DNA from 2 places in the Paenibacillus sp. plas6 genome. Region 1 is predicted to be linked to the other one. Evidence: riboswitches for the same ligand, from Rfam matches in the RefSeq annotation. Region 1 holds a riboswitch; the other holds the start of a gene.

Region 1 (5,254 bases):
TGTTTTCTCGAGAACAGATTTACGAAAAAGTATGGGGATACGATGCAGAAGGAGATTCATCTACTGTAGTGGAGCATGTGAAAAAAATTCGCGCAAAAATCGCGGCAATTGATCCAAACACCGAATATATTGCTACGGTTTGGGGGATTGGTTACAAGTGGAATAAAAAATAGAATCCAAAAGGAGTAGGTGTTGTGAAAGGCAAACCACTGAAATCCCAATTCCGGATAACGATTGTACTAATTGTACTTTTTAGTTTATTAGCAACAATCGTGACCTATATTATAGGAATTTTGCTCTTTAATTATTTACTTAGCCATGAAAGATTTTTTCCAGCTAATCATTATGAAACGCAGTTGCCAAACATAGAAAACTATATAAAGCAGCAAAACAGTGCGTTGCTGGAAACAGAGGCGAAAGCGGAACTTGAACAGATCATCCCACTAGAAGGAATAGACTATCAAGTGTTAGATGCCAAAGGAAATTTCTTATACGGTTCAGTAAGGGGTTCGTTTCTTAAGCAGCCAAGTGAGCTGTTTGAAGTGTTAAACACGAGATTTTCAGCCAAAGGAAAATATGTTTTAGCAGTACCTATTATTAGTCAATACGGTGATTTGTCTGGTGCTGTACTGCTTGCCTATACGCTGCAAGTTTCTTCAGAAAACGGCAGTGGACAGCTTTGGTATATGATTTTAATTGGTGCAATGGCGATGGCACCTTTTGCTTATTTTGTATTGGCGATCATTATTTTTTCGAAACGGTTCGTTGCTCGAATTAATCAACCTTTGCAAATGCTAATGGAAGCAGCCAATCAAATTAAGCAGAAAAATCTAGATTTTGAATTAAGCTATCGTTCTAATAATGAGCTGGGACAATTGTGCATTGCCTTCTCTGAGATGAAGGACGAACTGAGACGCTCATTATCTGCACAATGGCGAATGGAAGAAGAACGGAGAGCGATGACGGAGGCTTTGGCGCATGATTTGAAAACCCCGCTTTCGCTTATTTTAGGATACTCAGAGGCTTTACTTGACGATCAGCAACTAGAAAAACGAGATAAACAGTCGAGATATTTAAAAATTATTAAAGAAAATGCGGAACGAAGTTCTGCCCTAGTGCGGCAAATGCTTTATGTTACTGATTTAGAAAACTCAAATAACGATCTTGTCTTAGATACTAAACCAATTGCTCAGTTCATTCAGCAGAAAGCTTCAAATTATGAATTACAAGCCAAGCAACGCGGTGTGAGCATTATAACAAATATTTACGGTGAAGCAGATAAATCTGTTCGGTTCGATATTGATAAGATGGAGCGCATATTAGATAACATTGTGTCAAACAGCTTGGAGTATACGCCGCAAGGCGGTCAGATTCAGATTGATGTTACGGTTCAGACTAAGCGTGCTTCTGTTGTTATTAGTAATACAGGACCTAGTTTTAGTGGAAAAGATTTGGAGCATATGTTTACTAGATTTTATCGAGGGGATGAAGCTCGCGGCGGTAAAGGCAACCATTCTGGACTAGGGCTCTATATTGTAAAGCAGCTTGTTGAAAAAATGGGAGGAACGGTAAAAGCATTTAATTCAGAGTCTGGGAAGGCTTGTATTTCTATTGATTTTGAAATAGATTCTGAGCAGCCTAAAGGTTAAGCAACAGACCTTCAGGTTTGCCCGAATCTTTTTTGCTTGATAGATTGTCAAGCTAAGTGCGACAACTCTTCCATAACTGCCTCATGAGAAGTTTTCCAATTCAGACATTTGCGTGGTCTATGGTTAATTAAATCCAAAGCACATTGAAGTTCAGCTTGATCAACGGTGTTTAAGTCGTACTTCTTAGGAAAGAATTCTCGGAGAAGTCCATTTGCATTTTCGTTACTGCCTCTTTGCCAAGATGAATATGGATCAGCAAAGTATACCGTCAAGCCATGCTCTTCTAACAATGCTTGATGGCAGGCGAATTCCTTTCCACGGTCAACGGTAGCTGTGAGCATAGGCAACGCGAGTTCTTCTAGCACCGTAGCAACCGCTTGCTCCATAGATGCCGCTGAACGGTCTGGCATTTTTACAGCGTGGTAATAGCGTGTTTTTCGCTCAACAAAAGTAGCCAAGCAGCCTTTACTTTTACCACGGCTAGAAACGACAGTATCAAGCTCCCAATGACCAAAGGATTCACGTTGCTTCACTTCTTTTGGACGTTGCCTGATGGATAACCCGAGATTAAAGCGACCTCTGCTTTCACGAGGCTTTCTACGCTTTCCCTTCTGTCGTAAGAAGATGGTGTTCCCTTGGACTAGCCTACCTTGGTAAATCCAGCGGTAAATGGTTTTGAAGGATACCGCTTGCTCAGGATAGTCTTGTTTCATGCGCCCTTCAATTTGTTCTGGGGACCACGTTGCAGCCAAGGTTTGAGTAAGGTAATGTTCTCTTTCTTTCGTCCACTTCCCTTTAGGCTTGCTTTGCATGCGTTTGCGCTGGTAATCTGCTTGCGCATCGCTAGCCTCATAAGCAGAAGACGAGGTATTCAAACGATGAAGCTCACGAGACACCGTAGAATGATGGCGTTTGATCTGCTGTGCAATGGCTCTCGCACTCCAGCCTAAATGAAATAATGTTTCTATTTTTATACGCTCGTTTATGGTAAGATGTGTATAGCTCATGACGAGCCTCCTTGTAGATGGTGTGTGGTAACTTCATTCTACACGAGTTTTCGTCATGGGTTATTTTTTTAGGTGTCGCACTTCATATTACAATCTATCGCTTTTATAAATTCTATTGTTTTTAAGTTCATTCGTTATAAGTTAGTAGAAAATAATTGATAAATCAAAAAACAATCTATTAGAACTATGATAAATTTCGCAGTAATTGTAAAAATATAGTATATAAATAAGAATAATTACCTATATAAAAACAATTAATAACTTGATGTGATGTTTGTTACTCTTTATAATCAGAAAGAAATTTATATTTAATAAATCAACTTGCTTTAATAACTGAATAACAAAGGTACACTCATCGAAAGATGGGGTCACAAAGTTATAGGGGCTAAGGTGGAAAATTTCCGCTACGCCAGCCAATTGCCGAATAACGAAGGGTAGACTTTTCTTTGTTTCGGGAGAAGTCTATTTTTTTTGTTATAAATAATGCTTAAGGAGGCACAAAGTCTACAAAAGAACAACTAGAAGGAGGCTTACGCTAGTAGACAACTATAAAAGTTGAATATTAATTATCTTATATTATCAAGCAATCAAGCAATAAAGTAACAGATATCACGACTAAAGAGGTGTATCGCTATGGGAAAAGCTAGGATTAATTGGATAAAAAGATTAGGCTCAATCAAATTAAGAAGCATCAAATCGAAACTTATTATAGCTTTTATAGTTGTATTATTAGTACCAAGCTTGGTGGTTGGACTAACTGCTATCAAGTAGCAAAGTCAAAGGTAGAGGAAGAAATGGCTCAAGCTGCTCATTCTAATGTAACTCTTTTTAATCGGTACATAAACGATACCATTTCTCAAACTGTACTTGATATGGAATATATAGCTGACAGCATAACACCGGATATGTTAGAAGGTGGAGATCAGGCGCCAATACGTAAAGTGATGGAAAGTTATAAAGCATTGCATCCTGAAGTAGACGCCTTATTTTTAGCAACAAAGGATGGCACGAAATTTTTCCGTGAGCCCAATCAAGTTGCAGAAGGATATGACCCTACAACAAGATCATGGTTTAAAAAAGGTTTTGAAAATGTAGGAAAAGCGATTCTCGATGACCCACATACATCTGCTAACACAGGTACTCAAGGGGTTATTGCTATGAAAACGACGAGTGATGATTCAGCAATATTTGGCTTTCAAATCGACCTTAATCAATTATCGGAAAGTCTTAAGGATATTCAAATAGGCGAGAATGGTTATATTCAAATCACTGACCAGAACAAAATTATGATCGCTTCCTCAAGAGAAATTGCAGTAAAACCTGGGGAAGAATATACTGGTGCAGCTGTTGAAGCATTATATTCATCGGATTCAGGTGAGCTTAGATATAAATCAACTGAAAATTCTAGCGAAGAAATTGCTTATTATGTTACAAATGAATTTACAGGCTGGAAAATAGCAGGGATTGTTAATGCACAAGAGTTCAAAAAGGTAGCCGATGGCATTCTCTTTTCAACCTTAACAATTATGCTTATTATGTTAGCATTTGGCGTAGTGATTATGATTTTTATCATTAGAAGTATTAATAAACCGATGAACCAACTTATTCATCAAGCTAAAGTTATTAGCAGCGGGGATTTAACTCAACCGATCGTTCTAAATACGAAAGATGAGTTCGGAGATATAGGCAGTAATTTTGAGGATATGAGACTGTCGCTGCGTCAGCTTATTAATGAAATTCGAGATGCTTCAAGCCAATTAGCTGCTGCTTCTCAACAACTTAATTCAAGCGCTGAAGAAACGTCGCAAACGACAGCGCACATATCTGATTCAATACAGGATATTGTGGAAGGAGCAGATCAGCAGTTAAACAGCGTAGCCGTCGGTGGTGAAATGATGGGCAATATTTCAGCTAGTGTGCAGGAAATTAGCGCCAACCTATCGTTATTAAGCTCAAATGCCAACGCTACTTTGACAAGATCACAAGAAGGCGGATCATCTGTTATGGCTGTAATCCAACAAATGGAATCAATTACAAGCAATGTTGAGGTTTTGTCAAATGATATTAAAGAGCTAGGTTCTAAGTCAAGCCAGATTGGTGACATTATTAAGCTAATTACAGATATTGCAAATCAAACGAATTTACTTTCATTAAATGCAGCAATTGAGGCTGCAAGAGCAGGGGAGCATGGCAAAGGATTTGCCGTTGTAGCAGCCGAAGTCGGTAAATTGGCGGAAACGACATCCAAATCAGCGAAACAAATCACACAGTTAGTATCTGACACACAAGTAGTGACAAATAAAACAGTTGCTGCTGTCGATGATACTTCAAGAGAAGTAGTGAACGGTCTAGGTTTAGTAAGACATACTGGTCAATTGTTTGAATTGATTCAGAATTCAATATTAGAAGTGAATAATCAGACAATGCAGGTTCAAACGAATTCAGAAGAAATTTCTGAAGCCATTGAAAGTATGGTAAATTCATTTGAATCAATTACACAGATCGCTACTACATCATCGGATAATACCCAATCAATTTCAGCAGCGTCTCAACAACAGCTTGCCTCAATGGAAGAGATAACAGCAAATGCTGAATCTT
Region 2 (5,254 bases), 980 kb from region 1:
AATGGGGACAGACAGATACTTTTTGGGCTGGTGATGTTATTCAACTAGAGGATGGAAAATATTATTTCTACTATAGTGTTTGTAAAGGAGACTCACCACGCGCTGCAATTGGTTTAGCTGTATCAGATTCGCCTGAGGGACCATTTAAAGATTTAGGAATGTTCTTAAAATCTGGAATGTGGGGCCAAAAAAGTCCCGATGGCACAATCTATGATGCTACTGTTCATCCTAATGCAATCGACCCACATGTGTTCTTTGATAAGGAAGGCAAGCTATGGATGGTTTACGGCTCGTATTCTGGCGGAATCTTTATTCTGGAGATGGATAAAGCGACTGGTCTTCCGCTTGAGGGGCAGGGATATGGCAAAAAGCTATTAGGAAAAAACCATGTGCGTATAGAAGGACCATATATCCAATACAGCCCTGAAACCGATTATTATTATTTATTTCTTTCCTTTGGCGGCTTAGATGCGAACGGCGGCTACAATATTCGTATCGCTCGCTCGAAAACACCAGATGGTCCTTATCTTGATTCAATGGGCAACGATTTAATTGATGCTCAAGGACCAGCAGGCTCTTTCTTTGACGATCGGGCAATCGAGCCGTACGGAGTGAAGTTAGTTGGAAACTTTATGTTCCGCCGTGAAGCAGGGGAAAGCGGCGGAGGTGTCGGAGCTGGTTATGTCTCTCCGGGTCATAATTCCACTTATTATGATGAAGCAAGCGGTAAGTACTTTAATATCTTCCATACTCGTTTCCCTTATCGCGGCGAGCAGCATGAAATACGAGTACATCAGATGTTCTTAAATGAGGACGGCTGGTTCGTAATGGCACCGCATCGTTATTCTGGGGAAACGATTGGCACATACAGCAGTGAAGAGATCGCAGGAGCTTATAAGCTAGTCAATCATGGGCGAGAGATTACAGCTGAAATTAAAAACTCGGTTGTTGTTGAGCTTAATGGAGATGGCAGCATTACTGGTGCAGTGAGCGGAAGCTGGGAGCTAGATAGTGAGCATAATGCGACAATCACGATTGATGGAGTTACTTATCGCGGCGTATTTTTACGACAATACGACGAGCTGACCAAACAGGAGGTTATGACGTTCTCCGCCCTATCAGCGGAGCAAGGCGTGTCGATTTGGGGTAGTGCTGTAACGAAAAAAGAGGAGTAAAGCTGGAAATCTATATCGCAATTGACCCGTTTGATGAAAAATTTACAATAGATTATTTCTTATCCCTTCTGAAAGGAAAAAAGACGCAAATAAAATCTTTTTTAATGAATCAGAAAAATGTTAGCGGCATTGGAAATATGTATATGCACGATATTCTGTTCAAGGCGCGTCTTCATCCTCAAAGGAAAATATGTGACATGAGCGAGGAAGAAATTAGCTTGCTTTATAACTCGATCAAAGATGTTTTAAATCTGTCACGAGAAAAAGGTACATTTGCTTATGAAAGTGATTTTTTTGGACTGAAAGGCAACTTTACAACAGATGATTTTCTTGTCGGGTATGAAATGAAACAAGCACAATATGGCTTAGAACCGTCTATATTGTGCTTGTTTTTTTGTGCGCTTGCTACTGTAACAGAAAGCTTAGCGTTTTGTGTCTTATTGATACTTCCAGCAGGAGTGAAACGTTAAGTTTACGTCAATACTAATGCTATAGAGTGACTATTGAGAAAATTACATAAGTTTGTCGGATGATTGATTGCAGAAAGTATTGAGCAGGAATAGTAGTGCTAGAAAGCGAGGGTACATATGAAGCAAAATATTATCGGAATTCATCCTGTACATCGGAAGTTAGCGCATATTTATGAAATGTGTACAGGGATCAATGGTCAGACGATTATTGGTGCAGGGGAGTGGAAGCAAATTATGCCGCTGCTAAAGCAGAACTATGAGCTCGTTAGACAGCTAGATGAGTTGAAGCAACTGTCATTTATTGCCTATGAATTAGGGGATCATGAATGGCTATTGGAAATTAGTGCAAAAATCGAATCGCTTGAGGAAACGATGGAAATTTAACGAGCTACAGCAATATAATGAATAGGGTTAAGCTTAATAAGGACTGAATACAGCAAAGATAGAGATTCAGTCCTTGCAATCATTTACTTCACATATTGTTCATTAAAATTTTTCTGAAGGACGAGAGACTTAGAAGTTAAAATAAAATCGGACCTTGCACGATAATCATTCGCAAGGTCCGCTCAGTTTTTTACTAAGCAAAAAATGGATGAAAGATTGCATAGATTACTGATTAATATATTTTTCAAATACGTAGCCAAAATCTTTAATTTTATATTCCTTATGCTTGGTCGTTAACCAATTAAATACAGCTTCATTGATCGCATTAAATTGCTCTGCAGCATCTGCAGTATTTGTTGTACCGCGACCGATGCTTTCCTTTGCGATATGTACACTTGTGATTGCATAGTCATATAGCTTTTCATTGCTTGCAGTGATTTCAGATATTTTATGAAGAGCTTTATATAAATCTTTCACCTGCTCAATTTGCTTTCTATCTACATCAATGGAAAAGCTAACCCCGCCAATTTGAAACTTAATTTCAACATCCAAATCTACAGTTCCTGCAGTTTCTAGATATACATTGGAAATTTCGTGACTTGCATAGTTATATCGTTTTAACATGCGTTTGCTACTAATCGCGCTTTCCCCATCTAAATGAATAAGTGCGAGATTTGTAAAGCAATACTCATCCTTTTTTGACTTAATAATGAAATAAATCTTTTCTCCATCTTCATGCATAACGTAATCATCGGTATCTACTTTATCGAAGTCACTTGGGGGAATTACTTTGCCAATATCACTTAAGCCAAGAGCCTCTGCTGCGATTTTTTTAAACATCAGCCTCATCCTCTCGATAACAAAAATAAACAAAATTTCCATTTACTTAATTGTAACAGAGCTATAACTAGTCTTACAATAGCCTAATTTTGAAGTTATTTTCTCTATAAGTAATATAAAAAACAACCTTATCTTAAATTTAAAAACTTAGAAAATTAATACATAAAGTGAAAATACCTTTAGTTATTGCCAAATTACCAAAAAATCTCTTGTCTAATTGGGATTTCATAACTATAATGTAGTCAATAAGTCTTAAAATAATACGGGCAAAACTACTGAAAGGTAGTGACGCAAAGTCATGGATCTAAGGTTCATATGAGCTATGATTGCCAGACTGCAAAAAATATGTAGTGATGTTGATTTAAGTGCCCAATAATTTAAGGTTATTGGGCTTTTTTTATTATAGTTGCTTCAATGAAATAAATTGCATTACAGCATGTCATTACATCATGAGGAGGTAAAGAATGTCTACACAGCAAGATGATCCAATTTTGGAAGCGTACGTTACTGAAACCTCTCAGTTAGTTGAACAATTAGAAGATATTATTCTTGTTTGTGAAAGTAATAGCTTTTTTACTAATGAAATGATAAATGAGATCTTCCGCATAATGCATACTATTAAAGGTTCTTCATCTATGATGCACTACCACGACATTGCAACCTTAGCACATGCGATGGAAGATCTCTTTTCTTTTTTGCGGCAACATCCGAATCAAACGTTAGATTGGTCTAAACTGTCTGATTTGCTGTTAGAGGGAGTCGACTTTATTAAGATCGAACTAGAAAAAATTAAAAATGGGGATTCAGTTGACGGGGATGCCTCTGTACTAATTGAAGCAGTGAAAGGTTTGCTGACTACACTAGAAGCGCAGCAAGGTAGCTCCCATATTGCTCAAGAAGAGGCTGAATACATACATTTAAATGACAGCACGTCTCTACTAAACAATGAGCATGCTGAGAGTGTACAAGCTACCGACAGTATGGAATATAAGGTGACCATCTTCTTTACAGAAGATTGTGATATTGAAAGTGTTCGTGCTTATCAGATAATACATACTTTAAAGGATGTCGTTCATGAGCTTGATCATAGCCCTGCAAACTTGGAGGATACTGCTTCGATTGAGCTTATTAAAAATCACGGTTTTCATATTAAGCTGAGAACGCACTGTTCTTATGATGAGCTTCATCATTGCCTAATGCAAACTAGTTTTTTGAAAAGTCTCGATTTACAGCTATTAACTAAGGAAGAGCAAGCTGCTGCTGAGCAAAATAAGCAAGCTAGTTCTTTGCAGACTCCAGTTAATCAAGCAACGGGGAACGAGACGGAAGGAAAAAAAAGTAAACACGCAGGAGGAGCTTATCAAGGCAGCTCGATTAATGTGAATGTACATAAATTAGACGAGCTTATGGATTTGGTTGGCGAGCTAGTTATCGCTGAAGCAATGGTGACGCAAAACAGTGATTTGCTTGGCTTAGAGCTGGAGCAGTTCCATAAAGCAGCCAACCATCTACATAAAATTACGAAAGAAATCCAAGACAAAGTGATGGAAATTCGCATGGTTCCGCTGGCTACAACCTTTCAAAAGATGCATCGTGTTGTAAGAGATATGAGCAAAAAACTCGGGAAAAACGTTCAATTAAAACTGATTGGAGAAGAAACCGAGGTTGATAAAAATATTATTGAGCATATTTCCGATCCGCTAATGCATCTAGTAAGAAATGCGATTGACCACGGGATTGAAGCTCCAGAAGAAAGAGTTGCAAGCAATAAGCCAGCAGTTGGAACATTGACGATTGAAGCGCAGCATGTTGGCGGTGACGTGTTAATCCTAGTTAAGGATGATGGACGCGGTTTAAATAGGGATCAAATTTTGCAAAAAGCAATAGAAAACAAGGTAGCATATGATTATGAATCAATTACGTCAGATAAAGATATTTATAATCTGATTTTCCTTCCCGGCTTTTCCACGAAGGAGAAAATTACAGAATTTAGCGGCAGAGGCGTAGGGATGGATGTCGTCGCACAAAATATAACCGCAGTTGGCGGAATGGTGTCGGTAGATAGCAGCTACGGTCAAGGGACAACGATTATGATAAAGATTCCATTGACACTAGCGATTATTGATGGCATGACAGTTTCTGTTGGCGAAATGAAATATACAATCCCAACAACAGCAATTAAGGAGTCTTTTAAACCCGCAAGTAAAGATATTATTACTGATCCAAATGGCAATGAAATGGTCATGATTCGCGGTGAATGTTATCCAATTGTTCGACTTCATACGTTATTTAATGGTTATACCGAGGTTCAGCAAATCCATGATGGTATTCTCATTATGACAGAGCATGAAAGACATCGAGTATGTCTTTTTGTAGATCAGCTTT

The links. Region 1 has a riboswitch for cyclic di-GMP ahead of AC2TDL_RS09990 (methyl-accepting chemotaxis protein). Riboswitches for the same ligand answer to the same signal wherever they lie in the genome.
Region 2: another riboswitch for cyclic di-GMP. It lies ahead of AC2TDL_RS14115 (chemotaxis protein CheW); the one in region 1 lies ahead of AC2TDL_RS09990 (methyl-accepting chemotaxis protein).

Annotation. Positions count from the first base shown of each region.
Region 1 covers NZ_CM170151.1:2,202,187-2,207,440, forward strand. Annotated here, with positions in the region: gene AC2TDL_RS09975 (response regulator transcription factor) at 1-173, shown strand, start outside; gene AC2TDL_RS09980 (sensor histidine kinase) at 195-1,649, shown strand; gene AC2TDL_RS09985 (IS30 family transposase) at 1,697-2,656, opposite strand; cyclic di-GMP riboswitch class I at 2,992-3,081, shown strand; gene AC2TDL_RS09990 (methyl-accepting chemotaxis protein) at 3,310-5,254, shown strand, end outside.
Region 2 covers NZ_CM170151.1:3,184,472-3,189,725, forward strand. Annotated here, with positions in the region: gene abnB (arabinan endo-1,5-alpha-L-arabinosidase AbnB) at 1-1,175, shown strand, start outside; gene AC2TDL_RS14100 (hypothetical protein) at 1,196-1,645, shown strand; gene AC2TDL_RS14105 (DUF7667 family protein) at 1,763-2,029, shown strand; gene AC2TDL_RS14110 (PH domain-containing protein) at 2,255-2,869, opposite strand; cyclic di-GMP riboswitch class I at 3,125-3,211, shown strand; gene AC2TDL_RS14115 (chemotaxis protein CheW) at 3,334-5,254, shown strand, end outside.